3 regions of the Brachybacterium horti genome follow, and region 1 is predicted to be linked to each of the others. Evidence: riboswitches for the same ligand, from Rfam matches in the RefSeq annotation. Region 1 holds a riboswitch; each other region holds the start of a gene.
What was found. Region 1 has a riboswitch for thiamine pyrophosphate ahead of thiC (phosphomethylpyrimidine synthase ThiC). Riboswitches for the same ligand answer to the same signal wherever they lie in the genome.
Positions count from the first base shown of each region.

Region 1 (5,677 bases):
CTTCGTGAACGGCGGCGGCCTGGGCCTGCTCATCACCACGGGCGTGAACCTCTACCTGTTCACGGTGCTCATCGCGGGCGCCCTGCTCATCGCCCTGCTCGCCCTGATCGTGGACTGGGTGGGCCGGGTCGTCGAGCACATCGCCCGGCCGAAGGGACTGTGACCATGCCCCGCACCTCCTCCTCCCCCGCGACCTCCTCCGCGGAGCGATCCGGCGGCATCTCCCGCCGGCACCTCGGCGCCCTCGCCGGCCTCGCCCTGCTGCCCCTCGCCGGCTGCGGCCTGCGCCCCGCGACCGCCTACACACCGGACGTCGCCCCCGGCTCGATCACCCCCATCGAGGGCCTCCCCGCCGACGCCTCGCTCACAGTCACCGGCAAGAACTTCACCGAGCAGCTCATCCTCGGCAAGATCGGCGTGATCGCCGCCCGGGCCGCCGGGTTCCAGGTGGACGACCTCACCAACGTCCCCGGCTCCGTCCCCGTGCGCGAGCTCATGACCTCCGGCGACGCCGACATGACCTGGGAGTACACGGGCACCGCCTGGCTCACCTACATGGGCGAGACCGAGGGCATCCCGGACAAGCAGGAGCAGTGGGAGGCCGTGCGCGATGCCGACGTGGCCAACGGGCTCACCTGGCTGCCGCCCGCGCCGCTGAACAACACCTACGCCCTCGCCGTGCGCTCCGACGCCGTCGAGGAGCTGGGCGGCATCAGCTCCCTGAGCGAGATCGCTGACCTCCCCGTCGAGGACCGCACGATCTGCGTGGAGCCCGAGTTCAACTCCCGCGCGGACGGCTTGATCCCGCTGCTGAAGGAGTACGGCATCCCCCGCGACGCCGCCGACGGCGTCCCCGAGGAGAACATCTCGATCTACGACACGGGCGCCGTCTACACCGCGACCGCCCGCGGCTCCTGCAACTTCGGCGAGGTCTTCACGACCGACGGCCGCATCGAGAGCCTGGACCTGACGATCCTCGAGGACGACAAGGGGTACTTCCCCGCCTACAACGTCGCCCCGGTGCTCAGCACCGCGACGCTGGAGAAGCACCCCGAGCTCGCGGACGTCTTCGACCAGATCTCCCCCGCCATCACGGACGACGCCCTTCGCGCGATGAACCTGCGGGTGGACGAGGGCGGCGAGCTCCCGGCGGACGTCGCCTTCGACTTCATGGTCGAGCAGGGGTTCGTCACGCGCCCCTGAGCGGCCCCCTCCGGCAGGTCACCGCCGCACGGCCCCCGGCAGCCACCGCGACCCGAGCGCCGCGAGCCACGCCGCCGCGATCCCGATCACCGCGGCGAGCACGAGCTCGACGCCCCACAGCACGGGGCTCGGGATGCCGTGGTACATGACCGCCCACTGCGCGGGGAGGATCAGCAGGAAGCCCAGCACCAGCAGGTAGGTGAGCGGGCTGCGTCCGCGCACGATCAGCCAGCCCAGCAGCCCCACGGCCGGGCCGAGGATCGAGAGGTCCAGCATCCGCGGGAAGGGCTGCGGCAGGTCCAGGTCGCCCCGGAGGTACGGGATCACGAGGACCGTCCCGAGCAGGACGGGCACGACGACGACCGCCGCGGCGAGCGCCGCCCGCCACAGGGCGGTGGGCGCGAGGGCGAGACCTCCGGCGAGCACGAGCAGGCCGATCCCGAGCTGGAGGATGCCCTGGAGCCTCAGCAGCGAGTCGTCGTAGCCGACGAACCCGACCGGGGACCACTGCGAGAGCAGGTAGGAGCCGATCACGGTGGCGACGAGGGCCATGCCGTAGCGGGCTCCGTCCCGCCGTTCGCGACGGTCCGGAGCGCACACGGGCGCGCCGAACTGCGGCCCGTGGAAGCCGGGCCGGGGCTCGGGGAGGCCGGGCTGGGGCTGGGGCTTCGTCGCTCCTGGCGGTCCCTCCGACGGACGGCGCCGCCGGCCTTCCCGCTCCTGGGGTACGGTGCTCGCCGATCCCTCGGGTGCCCGTCGCAACGGGCTGAGATCGGACTGTCGCGGTCCGAGTACCGACCGAACCTGCCCGGGTCATGCCGGCGAAGGAAGAAGGAGAGCGACTGCATGTCCGCACGCCCTGAGAACTACCCCACCCACACCCTCGACCACCTCGAGGATCCCGAGCACGGCATCCGTGTGCCCGTCACCCGGATCACCCAGGACCCCGCCCCGAGCGGCGCGGAGAACCCGCCCGTGACCGTCTATCGCACCGCGGGCCCCGGCTGTGAGCCGGAGGAGGGCCTCGCGCCGCTGCGCGAGGACTGGATCCGCGGCCGCGGCGACGTGGAGGGCTACACGGGTCGCGGTCGGAGCCTCGAGGACGACGGCCGCAGCGCCGTGCGCCGCGGGGAGGCCAGCGCGGAGTGGCGGGGTGCGCGGCGGGAGCCGCTGCGCGGCCTCGAGGGCCGACGGGTCACCCAGATGCACTACGCCCGCCGCGGGGAGATCACCGCGGAGATGCGGTACGTGGCGCTGCGCGAGGGCTGCGACGTGGAGCTCGTGCGCAGCGAGCTCGCCGCGGGCCGCGCGATCATCCCCGCGAACGTGAACCATCCGGAGGCGGAGCCGATGATCATCGGCCGCGCGTTCCTCGTGAAGGTCAACGCGAACATCGGGAACTCGGCGGTGACCTCGTCGATCGCGGAGGAGGTCGCGAAGCTCGAGTGGGCGACCCGCTGGGGTGCGGACACCGTCATGGACCTCTCCACCGGGGAGGACATCCACACCACCCGCGAGTGGATCCTGCGCAACTCCCCCGTGCCGATCGGCACGGTCCCCATCTACCAGGCGCTTGAGAAGGTGGGCGGGGACGCGAACGCCCTGACCTGGGAGATCTTCCGGGACACGGTGATCGAGCAGTGCGAGCAGGGCGTGGACTACATGACGATCCACGCGGGCGTGCTGCTGCGCCACGTGCCGCTGACCGCGGACCGCGTGACCGGGATCGTCTCGCGCGGCGGTTCGATCCTCGCCGGCTGGTGCCTCGCCCACCATCGCGAGAACTTCCTCTACGAGCACTTCGACGAGCTCTGCGCGATCTTCGCCCGCTACGACGTCTCCTTCTCCCTGGGCGACGGACTGCGCCCGGGCTCCCTCGCGGACGCGAACGACGCCGCCCAGTTCGCGGAGCTCGACACGCTCGCGGAGCTCACGGCCCGCGCCTGGGAGCACGACGTGCAGGTCATGGTCGAGGGCCCGGGGCACGTGCCGCTGCACCTCGTGCGGGAGAACGTGGAGCGCCAGCAGGAGCTGTGCCACGGCGCCCCGTTCTACACGCTGGGCCCGCTCGTCACGGACATCGCCCCCGCGTACGACCACATCACCTCCGCGATCGGCGCCACCGAGATCGCCCAGTACGGCACGGCGATGCTCTGCTATGTCACGCCCAAGGAGCACCTGGGCCTCCCGGACCGCGACGACGTGAAGACCGGCGTGATCACGTACAAGATCGCCGCCCATGCGGCGGACGTCGCCAAGGGCCACGCCGGCGCCCGGGACCGGGACGACGCGCTCTCGAAGGCCCGTTTCGAGTTCCGCTGGCGGGACCAGTTCGGCCTGTCCCTGGACCCGCAGCTCGCGGAGGCGTACCACGACGAGACGCTCCCGGCGGAGCCCGCGAAGACGGCGCACTTCTGCTCGATGTGCGGGCCGAAGTTCTGCTCGATGCGGATCTCGCAGGACATCCGCGACACCTACGGGGACATGCCCGCCCAGGAGCGGATCGCGCTCGAGGGCATGGAGGCGAAGTCCCGGGAGTTCCGCGAGCAGGGCGGCACGGTGTACCTGCCCTCCCCATCGGTGCCCGCCCGCCCGTAGGATCGAGGGGTCCCCACCGGTGCCAGCGTCGGCAGCGATGCCCTGAACCACCCCGCGCTGGAGTCCCCGTTGAGCACCTCGACCCCCACCCTGCCGCCTGCGGCCCCCGCTCCCCTGCCCCCGGGCCGGCTGCGGCTGGTCATCCTCGCGATGGCGCTCGGCGCCTTCGCGATCGGCACCACCGAGTTCGCGTCGATGGGCCTGCTGCCGCAGATCGCCCGCTCGCTCGAGGTGAGCGTGCCGCAGGCGGGCATGCTCATCACGCTCTACGCGCTGGGCGTGGTGATCGGGGCGCCGCTCGTGACGATCGCCGCGGTGCGTGTGCCCCGGGCGAGGCTGCTGGTGGTGCTCATCGCGCTGATCGGCCTCGGGAACCTGGCCTCGGCGATCGCCCCGAGCTTCACCGTGCTCGCCCTCGCCCGCTTCGTGGCGGGGCTGCCGCACGGCGCGTTCTTCGGGGTCTCGGCGCTCGTCGCCTCGCGCCTGTCCCCGCCGGGGCGGCGCGCCCGCTCGGTGTCCCTCGTGATGCTGGGCCTGACGATCGCGACGATGCTCGGCGTGCCGGCGTCGACGGCGCTCGGGCAGTCGGTGGGCTGGCGCTCGGCGTACGTGATCGTGGTGGTGCTCGCGGCGGCGTCGACCCTCGCGATCTGGCGCCTGGTGCCGGAGCCGGAGGGCTCCACGGGCACCGGCTCGATCCGCGGGGAGCTGGGGGCGCTGCGCCGCGGCCGGGTGTGGTTCGGGCTCGGGATCGGCGCGATCGGTTTCGGCGGCATGTTCGCGGTGTACAGCTACGTGGGCGAGATCGTGCCGGGTGTGATGGGCCTCGGCGAGCGCGCCGTGCCGGTCGCGCTGTTCGTGTTCGGCGTGGGCATGACGGTGGGCAACGTGATCGCGGGCCGGCTCGCGGATCGCAGCATCTACGGGACGATCCTCCTGGGCCTCGTGGGCATGGCGATCACGCTCGCGATCTTCGCCCTGGTCGCCCAGCACGCGATCGCGGGGATGGCGCTGCTGTTCGCGATCGCGGTGACCTCGCAGCTCATGGGCCCGTCGCTGCAGCTGTTCCTGCTCGACGCCTCCCCGGACGCCCCCTCGCTCGCCGCGGCCCTGCACCACTCCGCGCTGAACATCGGCAACTCGCTCGGGGCGGCGCTCGGCGCGGCGGTGCTCGCGGCGGGCTGGGGCCTGCTAGCGCCGGCCTGGACCGGGGTGCTCCTCGCGGTGGCGGGCCTCGGGATCGCGGGCGCGTCGCTGCTGGTGCACCGGCGTTCGGTCGCGGCGACCGCGGTGGAGGACGCCCCGGTTCCGGCGGCCTGCTGAGTCAGTCCCGCGGGGGGTGCCGCCCGATATCTCGGGACAGGCTCGACAGGAGACCTCGCTCACCGCACAGGCGGTCGGTGCGCGTCAGCTCACCAGGCGCTGACCTGCACATTCGCCCCGACAGCCCTTGACTCACACTGTGCACCGCCCCGGGAGTCCTCGCCCGGGGCGGTGCTGCTGTGCGCGCCCCTGCGGTCACCGGGTCCCCTGGTCGTCTTTCGGTGTCGCATGCACGGGCCCTTCTCCCGACCACGTCCCCGACGGAGACGAGCCCCCGACGGGTGCAGCCCGAGCATCCGCTGGGAGGTCGCGACCGCCGTGACCCCGACCCGCTTCTCGACGACCTCCGGGTACACGCGCACGCCGATCTCCTGCGGCACGGGCATCTGGTCCAGCGTCGCGAAGGACTTCACCTCCGCGCACGACGGCATCTTCTGACGCTCCCGCTCACCCCAGCGCCGCCGCCTGCAGCCGCTCGGCGGCACGCCGGTGGGCGGTGAGGACCTCCGCGAGGGCGGGGGCGACGGGCTCCCCGTCCCGCACGAGCACCCGT
Region 1 covers NZ_BAAHAM010000004.1:196,945-202,621, forward strand. Annotated here, with positions in the region: gene ACYVAP_RS13770 (ABC transporter permease) at 1-163, shown strand, start outside; gene ACYVAP_RS13775 (glycine betaine ABC transporter substrate-binding protein) at 166-1,203, shown strand; gene ACYVAP_RS13780 (hypothetical protein) at 1,222-1,755, opposite strand; TPP riboswitch at 1,941-2,050, shown strand; gene thiC (phosphomethylpyrimidine synthase ThiC) at 2,050-3,801, shown strand; gene ACYVAP_RS13790 (MFS transporter) at 3,871-5,124, shown strand; gene ACYVAP_RS13795 (amidohydrolase family protein) at 5,572-5,677, opposite strand, start outside.

Region 2 (5,677 bases), on a different contig from region 1:
GGACGAGGTCCGGAGGTTTTCCCTCCGGACATGACGGAGCGCCCGCCGGATCGTTCCGACGGGCGCTCCGAGAGCTGTGGGGCTCCGGGGCTCAGGCGCCCTGGATGTTCACGGCGGTGAGGCCGCGATCGGTGCGCTCGACCTCGAAGGAGACCTTCTGGTTCTCCTCGAGGTTGCGGTAGCCGGAGCCGGTGATGTTGCTGAAGTGGGCGAAGACGTCGTCCGAGCCGTCGTCGGGGGCGATGAAGCCGAAGCCCTTGTCGGCGTTGAACCACTTCACGGTGCCAGTTGCCATGTTCCTGTAATCCTTCGATGTCGTCGGCCGGGTCTCGGCCAATGATGCCTGCCGCCGGAAGACGCTCCGCCGACGACGTGGACCCCGATCAGGGTCCGGCGACACGCCGCGAACGATGTGCCGAGCACTAGGTTCGCAGACTTTTGCCCCGGATGCGAGCATGATTCCCCGATTGTTCATCGAAGGAGACCGATCGCTCGGTCCCGACCGTTCGGAAGCGACCGATCCGAACAGAGTGGCGGCGCACGCCTGCGACGGCCAGCTCAGGCGTTTCCGAGGCCCTTGACGAGCGTCTCCGAGGTCTCGGTGGCCGTCCGCCCAACGCCCCCGTCGTCCACGTACTCGTAGGAGACGGTCTCGAGCTGGCCGGTCCCACGGTAGCCGCGTCGCTCGTAGAGCCGTCGGGCGCGCGGGTTGTCCAGCCCCACGGCGCAGGCGATCCGTCCGCGGGGCCGCGCGAGCTCCTCGGCCGCCTCCATCAGCCGGCTGCCGACGCCTCGGCCCCGTGCCGCCGCATCGACGCTGAGGTTCTTGAGCAGAGGGAGCTCCCCCTCGTCCACCTCACAGGAGCCGACGGGGACCTCACCGCTCCAGGCGATGAGGAAGGTGCTCTCCCCTCGCCCCTGGCGCGCCGCCGCATGGCGGGCGAAGCCCCGTCCCGGCGGCTCGCGCGCCGCGAGCAGCGCGACGTCGGCCGGGGTGCAGCGACTGATCTGGACCGGGATCTCCATCCGTCCATCATCCCGGAGGTGTGCCCGTCGTACGGTGCCGTCATGGCGCTTCCATCTCGGGACTCCGATCGCGACTTCAGCGCGTACAACGCCGCGCAGGCCGGGCGCCCGCCACGCCCGCTGGCCCGGCGAGCGCTGGCCGCGCTCCGCGAGCGGGTGCCTGCGCCGCGGCGACCGTTCGCCATCGACCTCGGCTGCGGCGCCGGGATCGAGTCCCGGTTCCTCCCGGAGAACGGGTGCGAGGTGCTGGCGATCGACAGGGATCCGAGCGTGCGCCCCGTGCTCGACGCGCTCGCACAGACGCTGCCGAAGCGATGACCCGCGATCTCGACGTGATCGAGATCGTCGAGGAGGAGCGGGACGGCGGCTCCTTCTCCGGGCCGAAGCACTGGAACACCTACCAGGTCATCGCCCGCCGCTGAGCGCCGTCACCGCTCCTCGGCGAGCGCGACCGCGTCGAGGTCCCCGTCGAGGTCCGCGGGCGCGAGGCGCGGGCCGAGCCGGGCGCCGAGGATCAGCAGCGCCGCCCCGAGCACCATGAGCAGCAGCACCGAGCCGCGGGGGCCGGTGATCCCGGCGAGCAGCGGCAGGTAGAAGGGGTACAGGGCCGGCAGCACGAGGGAGAGGCTGTAGGCGGAGCCGTACCCGGTGGAGCGCACGACCGTGGGAAACCGCTCGGAGAGGTACGCGGAGACCGGGCCGTAGGCGGCGACGGTCACCACCTGCAGCAGCGCCGCGCAGAGCGCCGCCCGGGCGAGGCTCCCGGAGCCGACGGCCGCCCACCACAGGGGTGGCCCGAGGAGCAGGGCGGCGATCCCCCAGAGCGTGAGCAGTCGGCGCCGGCCGACCACCGTGGAGAGGTGCCCGGCGAGCGCCATCGCGAGCGCCTGGGCGACGGAGGCGATGCCCATGGCGAGCGCGACCTCGGTGGCGGCGAGGGCGCCGCCCTCCCCGAGCCGCGCGGTGAGCAGCAGGACCGTCGTGTTCGTGAGCAGCCAGAGCCCCGTCATCATGACGAAGGCCTGCCGGAAGGCGCCGGACCAGCGGCCTGCGAGCACCTGCCGGACGCCGCCGCGCACCGGTGGCGTCGTCTCCGTGCCCGGCGCGTCCCCGTCCGGCCCGGCGCGGCGGGTGATCGGCGCGTCGACGACGTGCGAGCGGTAGTACAGCAGCATCCCCAGCGAGAGCAGCGCGCCGACGACGAACAGCAGTCGCCAGCCCCAGACGGCGTACTCCTCCGGACCGAGGACCAGCAGCAGCGTGGCGGTCGCGAAGGCGATCGCTCCCTGCGCCCACGGCGCCATCGAGAGGATCAGGCCGCTCATGAGGCCGCGGCGGCGCGGCGGCGACCACTCCATGGCGAGCGGGATCGCGGCGGAGTACTCCCCGGCGACGAAGATGCCGCCCAGGAAGCGCAGACCGAGGATCAGCGCGATCGTGCCCGCGCCCAGCAGCTCGTGCGTGGGCATCGCGGCGATCAGCAGCGCGCACCCGGCGGTGCCGGCGATCGCGACCTGCGTGGTGCGGGTGCGGCCCAGGCGGTCGGAGATCCGGCCGAAGACGACCCCGCCGACGGGCCGGCCGAGCATCATCGCGATGACGACGATCGCGCCGGTCGCCGCCGCGACCCCGGGGCCCGCGACCGTGGCCAGCGCCGGGGTGAGCGCGGTGAGCGGCAGGAACACGTGGACGTTGTCGATGAAGTTCCCGACCACGCCGGCGCGGAGCGCGGCACGCCCCGAGGGCGGCAGACGGTCCGGCGGGCCGACGGGGCCGGGGTGCTCGACCTCGTCGATGGTGGGTGCATCGGTCGCGGGCAGGCGCGAGCGCATGGCGGACATCCCTTCGTCAGTACGAGCTGCATCAGGTTCCACGGGTGTGATCTCAGCGCCGGCGGCGCACCCCGTGTCCGCGATCGAGTATCCCAGGCGCGGGTCGCGCCGGGTCGACGTGTCCACGGAGATCTGAGGTCAGGGCCACGGAACCAGGGGGACGCCGTGCAGCCGGCGCCCGGTTGCCCTGGACGCCGACCACGGGCGAGTGCCTGACGCCTGCCTGCCCTGAACGGCGTCAGCAGAGCCGCGGGCCCTCAGCGCACTCCATCGCCCCAGCAATGAAAGCCTTCTCCTCCGCCGCCGTCGCCGGTCGCCCCGGCAGTTCCCGGAACCACTCCTGGCGCAGCGTGCTGACCAGCTTCTCCCCCGGCTTCCACCAGAATCCCGACAGCCGATGGAACAGGAACGCCTCCGCCCGCTCCTTGATGACGCGAACCTTGATCCCGTTCTCCAGATACGCGACGGCTGCGGCGACTGCCTCCCCCGCATTGCCGTAGTCCAGGATCTCCCATCCCGTGTACTCCCACGGGCCGATGAGGATCTCCGCCTCGTCACCGTCTCGGGGCGCTGTCGAAGGGCAGGAGAGCATCCGGATGCGGATCGGCCACGTGGCGGTGGCGGGTGAGCTGATGAGGACCTCGTGTTCGGCAGTCTCGATGACATTGGACTCCGGGCCGCTGCGACGCCTGATGACCTCGGACTCGCTCAGGGGGTCGAGGGGATCCTCGCCGTCGTCGGCGAAGAGTCGGAGCTCCACGTCCGGGAGCTCGACGTCAGGCTCACCGCGCAGCGCGGAGAGGACCAGGGAGACGACGAAGACGACCAGGAGGACCGGAAGGACGATCGGGAGCATCACGATCACCGCGCCGAGCATGAGAACGGCCAGGACCGCGTCGAAAAGGCAGTTGCCGACGCGGTGTGCCCAACTCCCCATAACGACCTCCCGCTCTCCACCTCATGACGATGCAGGTCCTATGGTGGCCTGCCGCCCAGCTCCCCACTCGCCGCCCTCAGCCGATCTCGTCCGGCCAGCTCCCCGGCATCGAGCCGTCCTCGGCAGCGGGCACCATCCCGCGGTAGCCGGTGACCGTCTCCCACCGGTCTCCGCGGGCACGGAGGAACAGGTAGACCTCACCGGCGTCCTCGATCCCGGTGAGGGCGTCGCGGCTCTCCCCGCAGCTGTACGGCAACGAGAGCACCTCGATGCTCGTCCCCTCACCATCCGCCGGGGCTCCGGAGACCCACTCGGCGACCTGCACGGTCCACAGCGGCACGTCGTACAGCTCGTAGCGACCCGTCGCGGGCGGACCGTCGACCGTGCCGCGCACGACGGCATCGGACTCCGCCGCCGCGTCCTCGGGCGTCTCCAGGGAGATCCAGTCGATGCAGCTCGCGGCGGTGACCTCGTCCTCCGGGCGCGTCGCCGGGCCGTCGCAGCCGCTGAGGCCGGCCGCTCCGGCGAGCGCGGCGAGGAGGGTGCGTCGGCGGACCATGGGCCCATGGTGCACCTGCCGGGCACCGTCGAGGAGGTCCGTGACCGCATCGCAACCGTGATCGCGCACTGGCCGTGGCCTGGCTCGATAGCGTGCAGGGATGACCGCTGACGTCAACGCCTCCCCGTCCCTCGACCTCCGTGACGTGGAGGCGTTCCTGCGCGTGCCGCGGGTCTCCGCGATCGCCGCGGGCCCGGCCGGCCGGGCGGTCGCGGTGGTGCAGGAGGCCGACGAGCGCCTCTCCCGCCTGGTCCCCTCCATCTGGGAGCGCACGGTCGGCGCCCCGGCCCGGCGGCTGACGGTCTCGGAGAAGGGCGAGTCCTCGCCGCGCTTCGCGCCGGACAGCTCACTGCTGTTCACCTCCTCCCGTCCCGATCCCACAGGGGACGCACCCGAGGGGACGACGGCGATCTGGCGGCTCCCGCTCACCGGGGAGGCGCAGGTGCTCGCGCACGCGCCGGGTGGGCTCGAGCTGCTCGACGTGGCCGGCGACGGCACGATCCTCGCCGCGACGAGCGTGCTGCCCGGGGTGAGCCTCGAGGAGGACGCCGAGGCCCGCGCGGCGCGGAAGGACGCGAAGCGCACGACGATCTGGCACACGGGCATGCCGATCCGGCAGTGGGACCACGAGCGCGGCGACTCCTCCCGCCACCTCCTGATCGTCACCGCGCAGGGCGAGCTGCGGGACCTCACACCGGACGCCGGCACCCTGCCGCTGCACACGGCCTCCGCCGTGCTCTCCCGTGACGGGCGCACCGTCGTCACCGAGTGGACCGAGCGGATCGCCCGCGGCGAGACCCGCACCGGCCTGGTCCGCATCGACGTGGCGACCCTCGAGCGCACGGCGCTGCTCGAGGCGACGGACGAGCACGGCTACGACTCCCCCGCGCTGTCCCCGGACGGCCGGCTCCTCGCCGTCACCCGCTCCACCGTCTCCACCCCGACGGACACGAGCTACGGGCGCCTGGAGATCCACGACCTCGAGGGCGGCGGCGTGGTCGCGGTGGACCTCGGCGACCTCACCGCCGGGCAGGTGGTGTGGCAGGCCGACGGCGGCACGCTGCTCGTGAGCGGGGACCTGCACTCCTCCGGAGCGGTGCTCGCGGTCGACCCCGCGACCGGTGCCGTCTCCACGCTCGCCGACGGCGGCGTGTTCTCCTCCCTCTCCCCCGCGGAGGACGGCTCCGTGCTCGCCCTGCGCAGCGATGTGGCGACGCCGCCCCGCCCGGTGCGGATCACCGCGGAGGGCGTCGTGGAGCTGCCCGCGCCGGGCGCCGTCGGCCCCCTGCCCGGGACCCTCGAGAAGGTGCGCACCACCGTGGA
Region 2 covers NZ_BAAHAM010000001.1:286,251-291,927, forward strand. Annotated here, with positions in the region: partial or broken gene ACYVAP_RS01415 (hypothetical protein) at 1-95, opposite strand, end outside; gene ACYVAP_RS01420 (cold-shock protein) at 92-295, opposite strand; gene ACYVAP_RS01425 (GNAT family N-acetyltransferase) at 559-1,026, opposite strand; gene ACYVAP_RS01430 (hypothetical protein) at 1,069-1,344, shown strand; gene ACYVAP_RS01435 (MFS transporter) at 1,455-2,867, opposite strand; TPP riboswitch at 2,850-2,942, opposite strand; gene ACYVAP_RS01440 (hypothetical protein) at 3,097-3,723, opposite strand; gene ACYVAP_RS01445 (hypothetical protein) at 3,872-4,354, opposite strand; gene ACYVAP_RS01450 (alpha/beta fold hydrolase) at 4,455-5,677, shown strand, end outside.
Region 2: linked by a shared signal. The riboswitch ahead of ACYVAP_RS01435 (MFS transporter) and the one ahead of thiC (phosphomethylpyrimidine synthase ThiC) in region 1 are both predicted to bind thiamine pyrophosphate.

Region 3 (5,677 bases), on a different contig from region 1:
TCGCGCACCTCGCCGAGCTCGCGCGCCTGGCCGACCTCCCCGGCCGCCCCGGCCTCCCCGAGGGCGACGCCGAGGCGCTCGCCGCGGCCGTCTTGGATCTCGAGACCCGCCTCGCCGCGTGCCACGTCGACGTCGTCCGTGTGCGCGACCGCGAGAAGTCCGACAACCCGATGACCGCCGCGCAGCGTGCGGAGCTCGCCCCCGCCTTCCCGTGGGACGCCTTCGTCGAGGGGACCGGCGCCCCCGCGGGGACCTTCGACGTGGTCTCCGTGGGACAGCCCGAGTTCGTCTCCGCGGCCGCCGAGCTGCTCGCGGCCGAGGACCTCGCGGTGCTGCGCGCCTGGATGGCCGTGCACACCGTCTCCGCCTACGCCCCCTATCTCCCCGCGGCGCTCGTCGACGCGAACTTCGCCTTCTTCGGCACCGTGCTCTCGGGCGCGGAGGAGCTGCGTGAGCGCTGGAAGCGCGGCGTCGGCTTCGTCGAGGGCGCCGTCGGCTTCGAGGTGGGCCGCGAGTACGTCTCCCGCCACTTCCCGCCGGAGCACAAGGCGCACATGGAGCGTCTGGTCGCCGCGCTGCTCGAGGCGTACCGCGTCTCGATCGAGGGCCTGGACTGGATGACCGAGGAGACCCGCGCGAAGGCGCTCGAGAAGCTCTCCCTGTTCGTCCCGAAGATCGGCTACCCGGAGACCTGGCGGGACTACGAGGGCCTCGAGATCGTCGAGGGCGACCTCGTCGCGACCGTGCGCGCCTCGCGCCGCTTCGACGCCGGGTTCGAGTACGCGAAGGTGGGCGGCGAGGTCGACGAGACCGAGTGGCACATGACCCCGCAGACGGTCAACGCCTACTACAACCCCGGTCGCAACGAGATCGTCTTCCCCGCCGCGATCCTGCAGCCGCCGTTCTTCGACGCGGAGGCCGACGACGCCGTGAACTTCGGCGGGATCGGCGCCGTGATCGGCCACGAGATCGGCCACGGCTTCGACGACCAGGGCTCGAAGTTCGACGGCCACGGCAACCTCGTCACCTGGTGGACCGAGGAGGACCGCGCCGCCTTCGACGAGCGCACCGCGGCCCTCATCGAGCAGTACTCGGCGCTCTCGCCCCGGGACCTCGACGACGCCCACCACGTCAACGGCGCCCTCACCGTCGGCGAGAACATCGGCGACCTCGGCGGTCTCACGATCGCGGTGAAGGCCTACCTCGCGACGGCGGGCGAGGGATCCCCCGAGCTCGACGGCCTCACCGGCCTGCAGCGCGTGTTCTGGTCCTGGGCGACCGTGTGGCGCGGGCTGACCCGGCCGCAGGAGGCGATCCGCCGGCTCGCGATCGACCCCCATGCGCCGATGGAGTTCCGCTGCAACACGGTGGTGAGCCACCTCGACGCCTTCCACGAGGCGTTCGACGTGCGCGAGGGCGACGGCATGTACCGGGCGCCCGCCGAGCGCGTCCGCATCTGGTGAGCGCGCACGCGGGGCGGGCATGAGGCCCGAGGCGCCCTCGTACACCGACACGACCCGGCCCTCGGCCGTGGGCTGGACGCGGATCGCGCTCACCGCCGCCTCCGGGGTCGTGCTGCTGGTGCTCGCGCTCGTGCGGGCGACCGTCCCGCCGCCGCTGCTGGTCGCCGCGGCCGTGCTCTTCGCGCTGCTCGCCGTGTGGACGTGGATGCACCATGCGACGCGCATCCTGGTCGACGGCCGCGGGGTGACCGTGAGCCTCGGCGGGTTCTGGCCGCAGGCCACCTGGCCCGTCGAGGACTTCCGCGGCGTGCAGCTGCGCGAGCTGGACGCCACGGTCGTGGGCGTCACCGTGGGCGGCTACGGCTGGCGTCGCGGCCGCGCGCTGACCCCCGCCCCGGAGCAGCTCACCGCCGTCGGCTCGCGCCGCACCCTCACCCTGGCCGAGACGCAGGCGACCTACCGCCTGCTCGTGACCCGGCCGGGCACCCAGGTCGAGATCATCGGTCGCGGCGGCACCCACTACCTGTTCTCCCCCACGGACCCGCGGTCCACCGCGGAGGCGATCGACCAGGCGATCCGCGCGCGGCGGTAGACTGGCCCGCGGTCATCCACTGACAGGGGAGCACCGCACGGTGCTGAGAGTGCGCGCATGCGCAGACCCTCGAACCTGAACCGGGTCATGCCGGCGGAGGGAGTCGGGATATCCGTCGCGGCGCCTCCGGTGCCCCGACGCCCCTTTCCACGAGGAGAGGAGTCGGAATGACACGCATGAGGACGATCGACCTGCTGGTCAGCGTCGCGATCGGAGCGGCCTTCGGGGTCGCGTTCCTGGGCTACGGGGCCCTGTACTCGCTGATCGGGCCGCTCACCGCGGCCTTCAAGCCCGCCGAGGGCATCCTCGCGGGCATCTGGTTCCTGCCCGCCGTGCTCGCCGCGCTCATCGTGCGCAAGCCCGGCGCGGCGCTTCTCGCGGAGCTCGTCGCCGCGACCCTCGAGATGATCCTCGGCGGCCAGTGGGGCTGGGGCACCGTCGTCTCGGGCCTGCTGCAGGGCGGCGGCGTCGAGATCGGCTTCCTGCTCTTCGTCTACCGCCGCTTCACGCTGCCCGTCGCGATGCTCGGCGGCGTGATCGCGGCGGCGCTCGAATGGGTGTGGGAGCGCTTCTCCTACTACCCCGAGATGAGCTGGACCTTCGCCCTTCTGCTGCTGGCCTTCTTCCTGGTCTCCGGTGCGCTGCTGTGCGGAGCCCTCGGCTGGGCGGCCGTGCGGGCCCTCGGCGCGACGGGAGCCCTCGACGCGCTGCCCGCGGGCCGGGACCGGGATCGCGAGCGCCGCGCCGCCGCCACGACCGTCTCGTGAGGGCGGCTGCGTGAGGGACCTGCTCCTGGACGGGGTGCGCTGGCGCCCCACGGGCCGCGACGAGCCCACTCTCGACGGCCTGCGCCTGCGCGTGCCCGCCGGGCAGAGGGTGCTGCTCACGGGGGTGAGCGGGAGCGGGAAGTCCACCGTGCTGCGCGCCCTGGCGGGCCTGCTCGACCCCGAGGCCGGGGATCTCGAGCAGGCCCCCGCCGGGCCCTCCCGCCCCGGGGAGCGGGGGCTGCTGCTGCAGAACCCCGCGCACGCGGTGGTCGGTGCGACCGTCGCGCGCGACGCGGCGATCGGCCCGGAGAACGCGGCCCTCCCCCGCCCCGAGATCCACGAGCGGGTGCGGCGCGCCCTGGAGGCCGCAGCGGTCGACGTCGACGGCTCCCGGGACCCGCTCGCCGTCTCCGGCGGGCAGCAGCAGCGGGTGGCCCTCGCGGGCGCCCTCGCCCTGCACCCCGAGGCGATGCTGCTCGACGAGCCCACGAGCATGCTCGATCCGGCGGCGGCGGCCGCGGTGCGCCGCGCCGTGCTCGAGGCCTCCGCCGGGCGGACCCTCGTCATCGCCGACCACCACGTGGAGCCGTGGCGGGAGCACCTCGACCGGATCGTCGTGCTGGGCCCCGGCGCGCAGGTGCTCGCCGACGGCCCACCCGCGGAGGTCCTCGCCCGGCGTCCCGAGCTGCAGGAGACGGAGCCCGCCCCGGGCCCGGCCCCGGAGGCCGAGCTGCGGATCGATCCGGGCCTGCTCACCGCCGTCACCGGGGCGAGCGGCGCGGGGAAGACGACCCTGCTGCGCTCCCTCGCCGCGGAGGCCGGCCGGCGGCCCGGCTCGCTGCTGCTGGTCCCCCAGGACCCGGCGCACTTCTTCCTCGCCTCGACCGTGCGCGGTGAGCTCGGCGACGCAGCGGATCCCGCGGCCGCGGCGGATACGCAGTCGCTGCTGGACCGCGCTGGCCTCGCCCATCTCGCCGGCGCGAACCCGCATCGGCTCTCCGGCGGCGAGCAGCGACGCCTCGCGATCATCGCCGCCCTCGCGGCGCGGCCCGAGGTGCTGCTGCTCGACGAGCCGACCGTGGGCCTGGACGCCGAGCGGCGAGCGGCAGTCCTCGCCCTGCTCGAGGAGGCCCGAGACCGTGGCACCGCCGTCGTCGCCGCCTCCCACGACCCGGTGCTCGTCGCGGCCGCCGGGTCCCGGCACAACCTGGAGGGCACCCCCTCCCCCGCCCCGACGGCGGCGAGCGCGTCGGCCGGGGCAACGCCCCCCGCCCCCGGGGCCTCCGCCGAACCCGATCGTCGGATCCTCCCCGTCCCCCGCGCCGCGCGCCGGCCCGCGGACGCCCTGAACCCGCTGACGCTCTGCCTGATCGGCATCCTCGCGGCGGTCGGCTCCTACGCCGTCTCCACCTTGCAGGGCGGGCTGCTCGCCCTGCTGCCCACGGTGCTGCTCGCGCCGCTCGCGCTCCGGTCCGTGCGCGGCGCGGTCTGGCGGCTCGCCCCGGTGCTGCTCTCCGCCGTGAGCCTCGCCTGGACGACGGCCCTGCTGGGCGAGGCCCCGGCGCTCAGCGGTGAGGCCTGGCTGCTGGGCCTCAAGGAGGCCTGCCGGATCACCGCCTTCGTCGCCCCCGGGGTCATCGCGCTCACGAGCCTGGACGTCACGGCCCTCGGCGACGCGCTGGGCGGGCGGCTGCGCTGGCCGGCGCGGCCCGTCGTCGCGGTCGTCGCGGCGCTCGTGCGGGCCGGGCACACGGGCCGCCAGTGGGAGATCATCACCTCGACCCGGGTGCTGCGCGGCCGCGGCGGCCGCCGCTCCCCGCGGATGCTCGCCGGCGCGACCCTCGCCCTGCTCGTGGACTCCCTGCGCGGTGCGGAGCAGCAGGCCCTCGCCCTCGACGCGCGCGGCTTCGCGACCGCGACCCGGCGCACCTGGGCGCTGCCCAGCCGCTTCACCCGGGCGGACCTCGTGGGCGGCGCGGTCGCGGTCCTGCTGCTGGTCTGGCCCGCCCTCGCGCAGCTGCTCTGGGCTAGCCTGCCCGGATGAACGACCAGACCGATCCTGCCGACGAGCAGGTCGTGGCCCTCGCCCAGCAGATCATGGACCTCGCCCGCCAGGGCGACGCGGCGCTCCTCGCCATCATCGACCAGGGTGCCCCGGTGGACATGCAGGACGCCGCGGGCAACACCCCGATCATGCTCGCCGCCTACCACGGGCACGCGGAGCTCGTGCGGGGTCTCGCCGCTCGCGGGGCCGACGTGGACCTCGCGAACGACCGTCGGCAGACCCCGCTCGCGGGCGCCGCCTTCAAGGGCGCCACGGCCGTGGTGCAGGCGCTGCTCGACGCGGGCGCCGATCCGGCGGCCGGCACCCCGAGCGCGAGGGACACCGCCGCGTACTTCGGGCGTCAGGAGATCGTCGACCTGCTGGGGTGACGGAACACCATGGGCACGTGCTCGATCCCGGCCTCGAGGAACATCGGGCCCACGGTCTCGTAGCCCATGCCCTGGTACCACTTCTCGAGGTAGGCCTGGGCGTCGATGTGCACCTCGGCCTCGGGGGCGATCTTCTCGGTGAGGTCGAGGGCGGCGCGCATGATCCGCCCGCCGAACCCGTCGCGGCGGTGCGCGGCGGCGACCGCGAGACGGCCGATCCGCAGGGTGCCGTCGGCCTCCGTCAGCACGCGGATGTGGGCCGCGGGCACACCGCCCGCCTCGATCCACAGGATGGTCGTGCCGTCCTCGAGGTCCCGGCCGTCGAGGTCGGGATCAGTGGCGCCCTGCTCCATCGTGAAGACGTCCTGACGCAGCTTCGCCAGGAGGTACACGGTGGTGGGATCGATGTCGCGCAGGTGCGC
Region 3 covers NZ_BAAHAM010000003.1:204,023-209,699, forward strand. Annotated here, with positions in the region: gene ACYVAP_RS10350 (M13 family metallopeptidase) at 1-1,463, shown strand, start outside; gene ACYVAP_RS10355 (hypothetical protein) at 1,483-2,055, shown strand; TPP riboswitch at 2,070-2,174, shown strand; gene ACYVAP_RS10360 (ECF transporter S component) at 2,232-2,822, shown strand; gene ACYVAP_RS10365 (ATP-binding cassette domain-containing protein) at 2,833-4,866, shown strand; gene ACYVAP_RS10370 (ankyrin repeat domain-containing protein) at 4,863-5,255, shown strand; gene ACYVAP_RS10375 (GNAT family N-acetyltransferase) at 5,228-5,677, opposite strand, start outside.
Region 3: linked by a shared signal. The riboswitch ahead of ACYVAP_RS10360 (ECF transporter S component) and the one ahead of thiC (phosphomethylpyrimidine synthase ThiC) in region 1 are both predicted to bind thiamine pyrophosphate.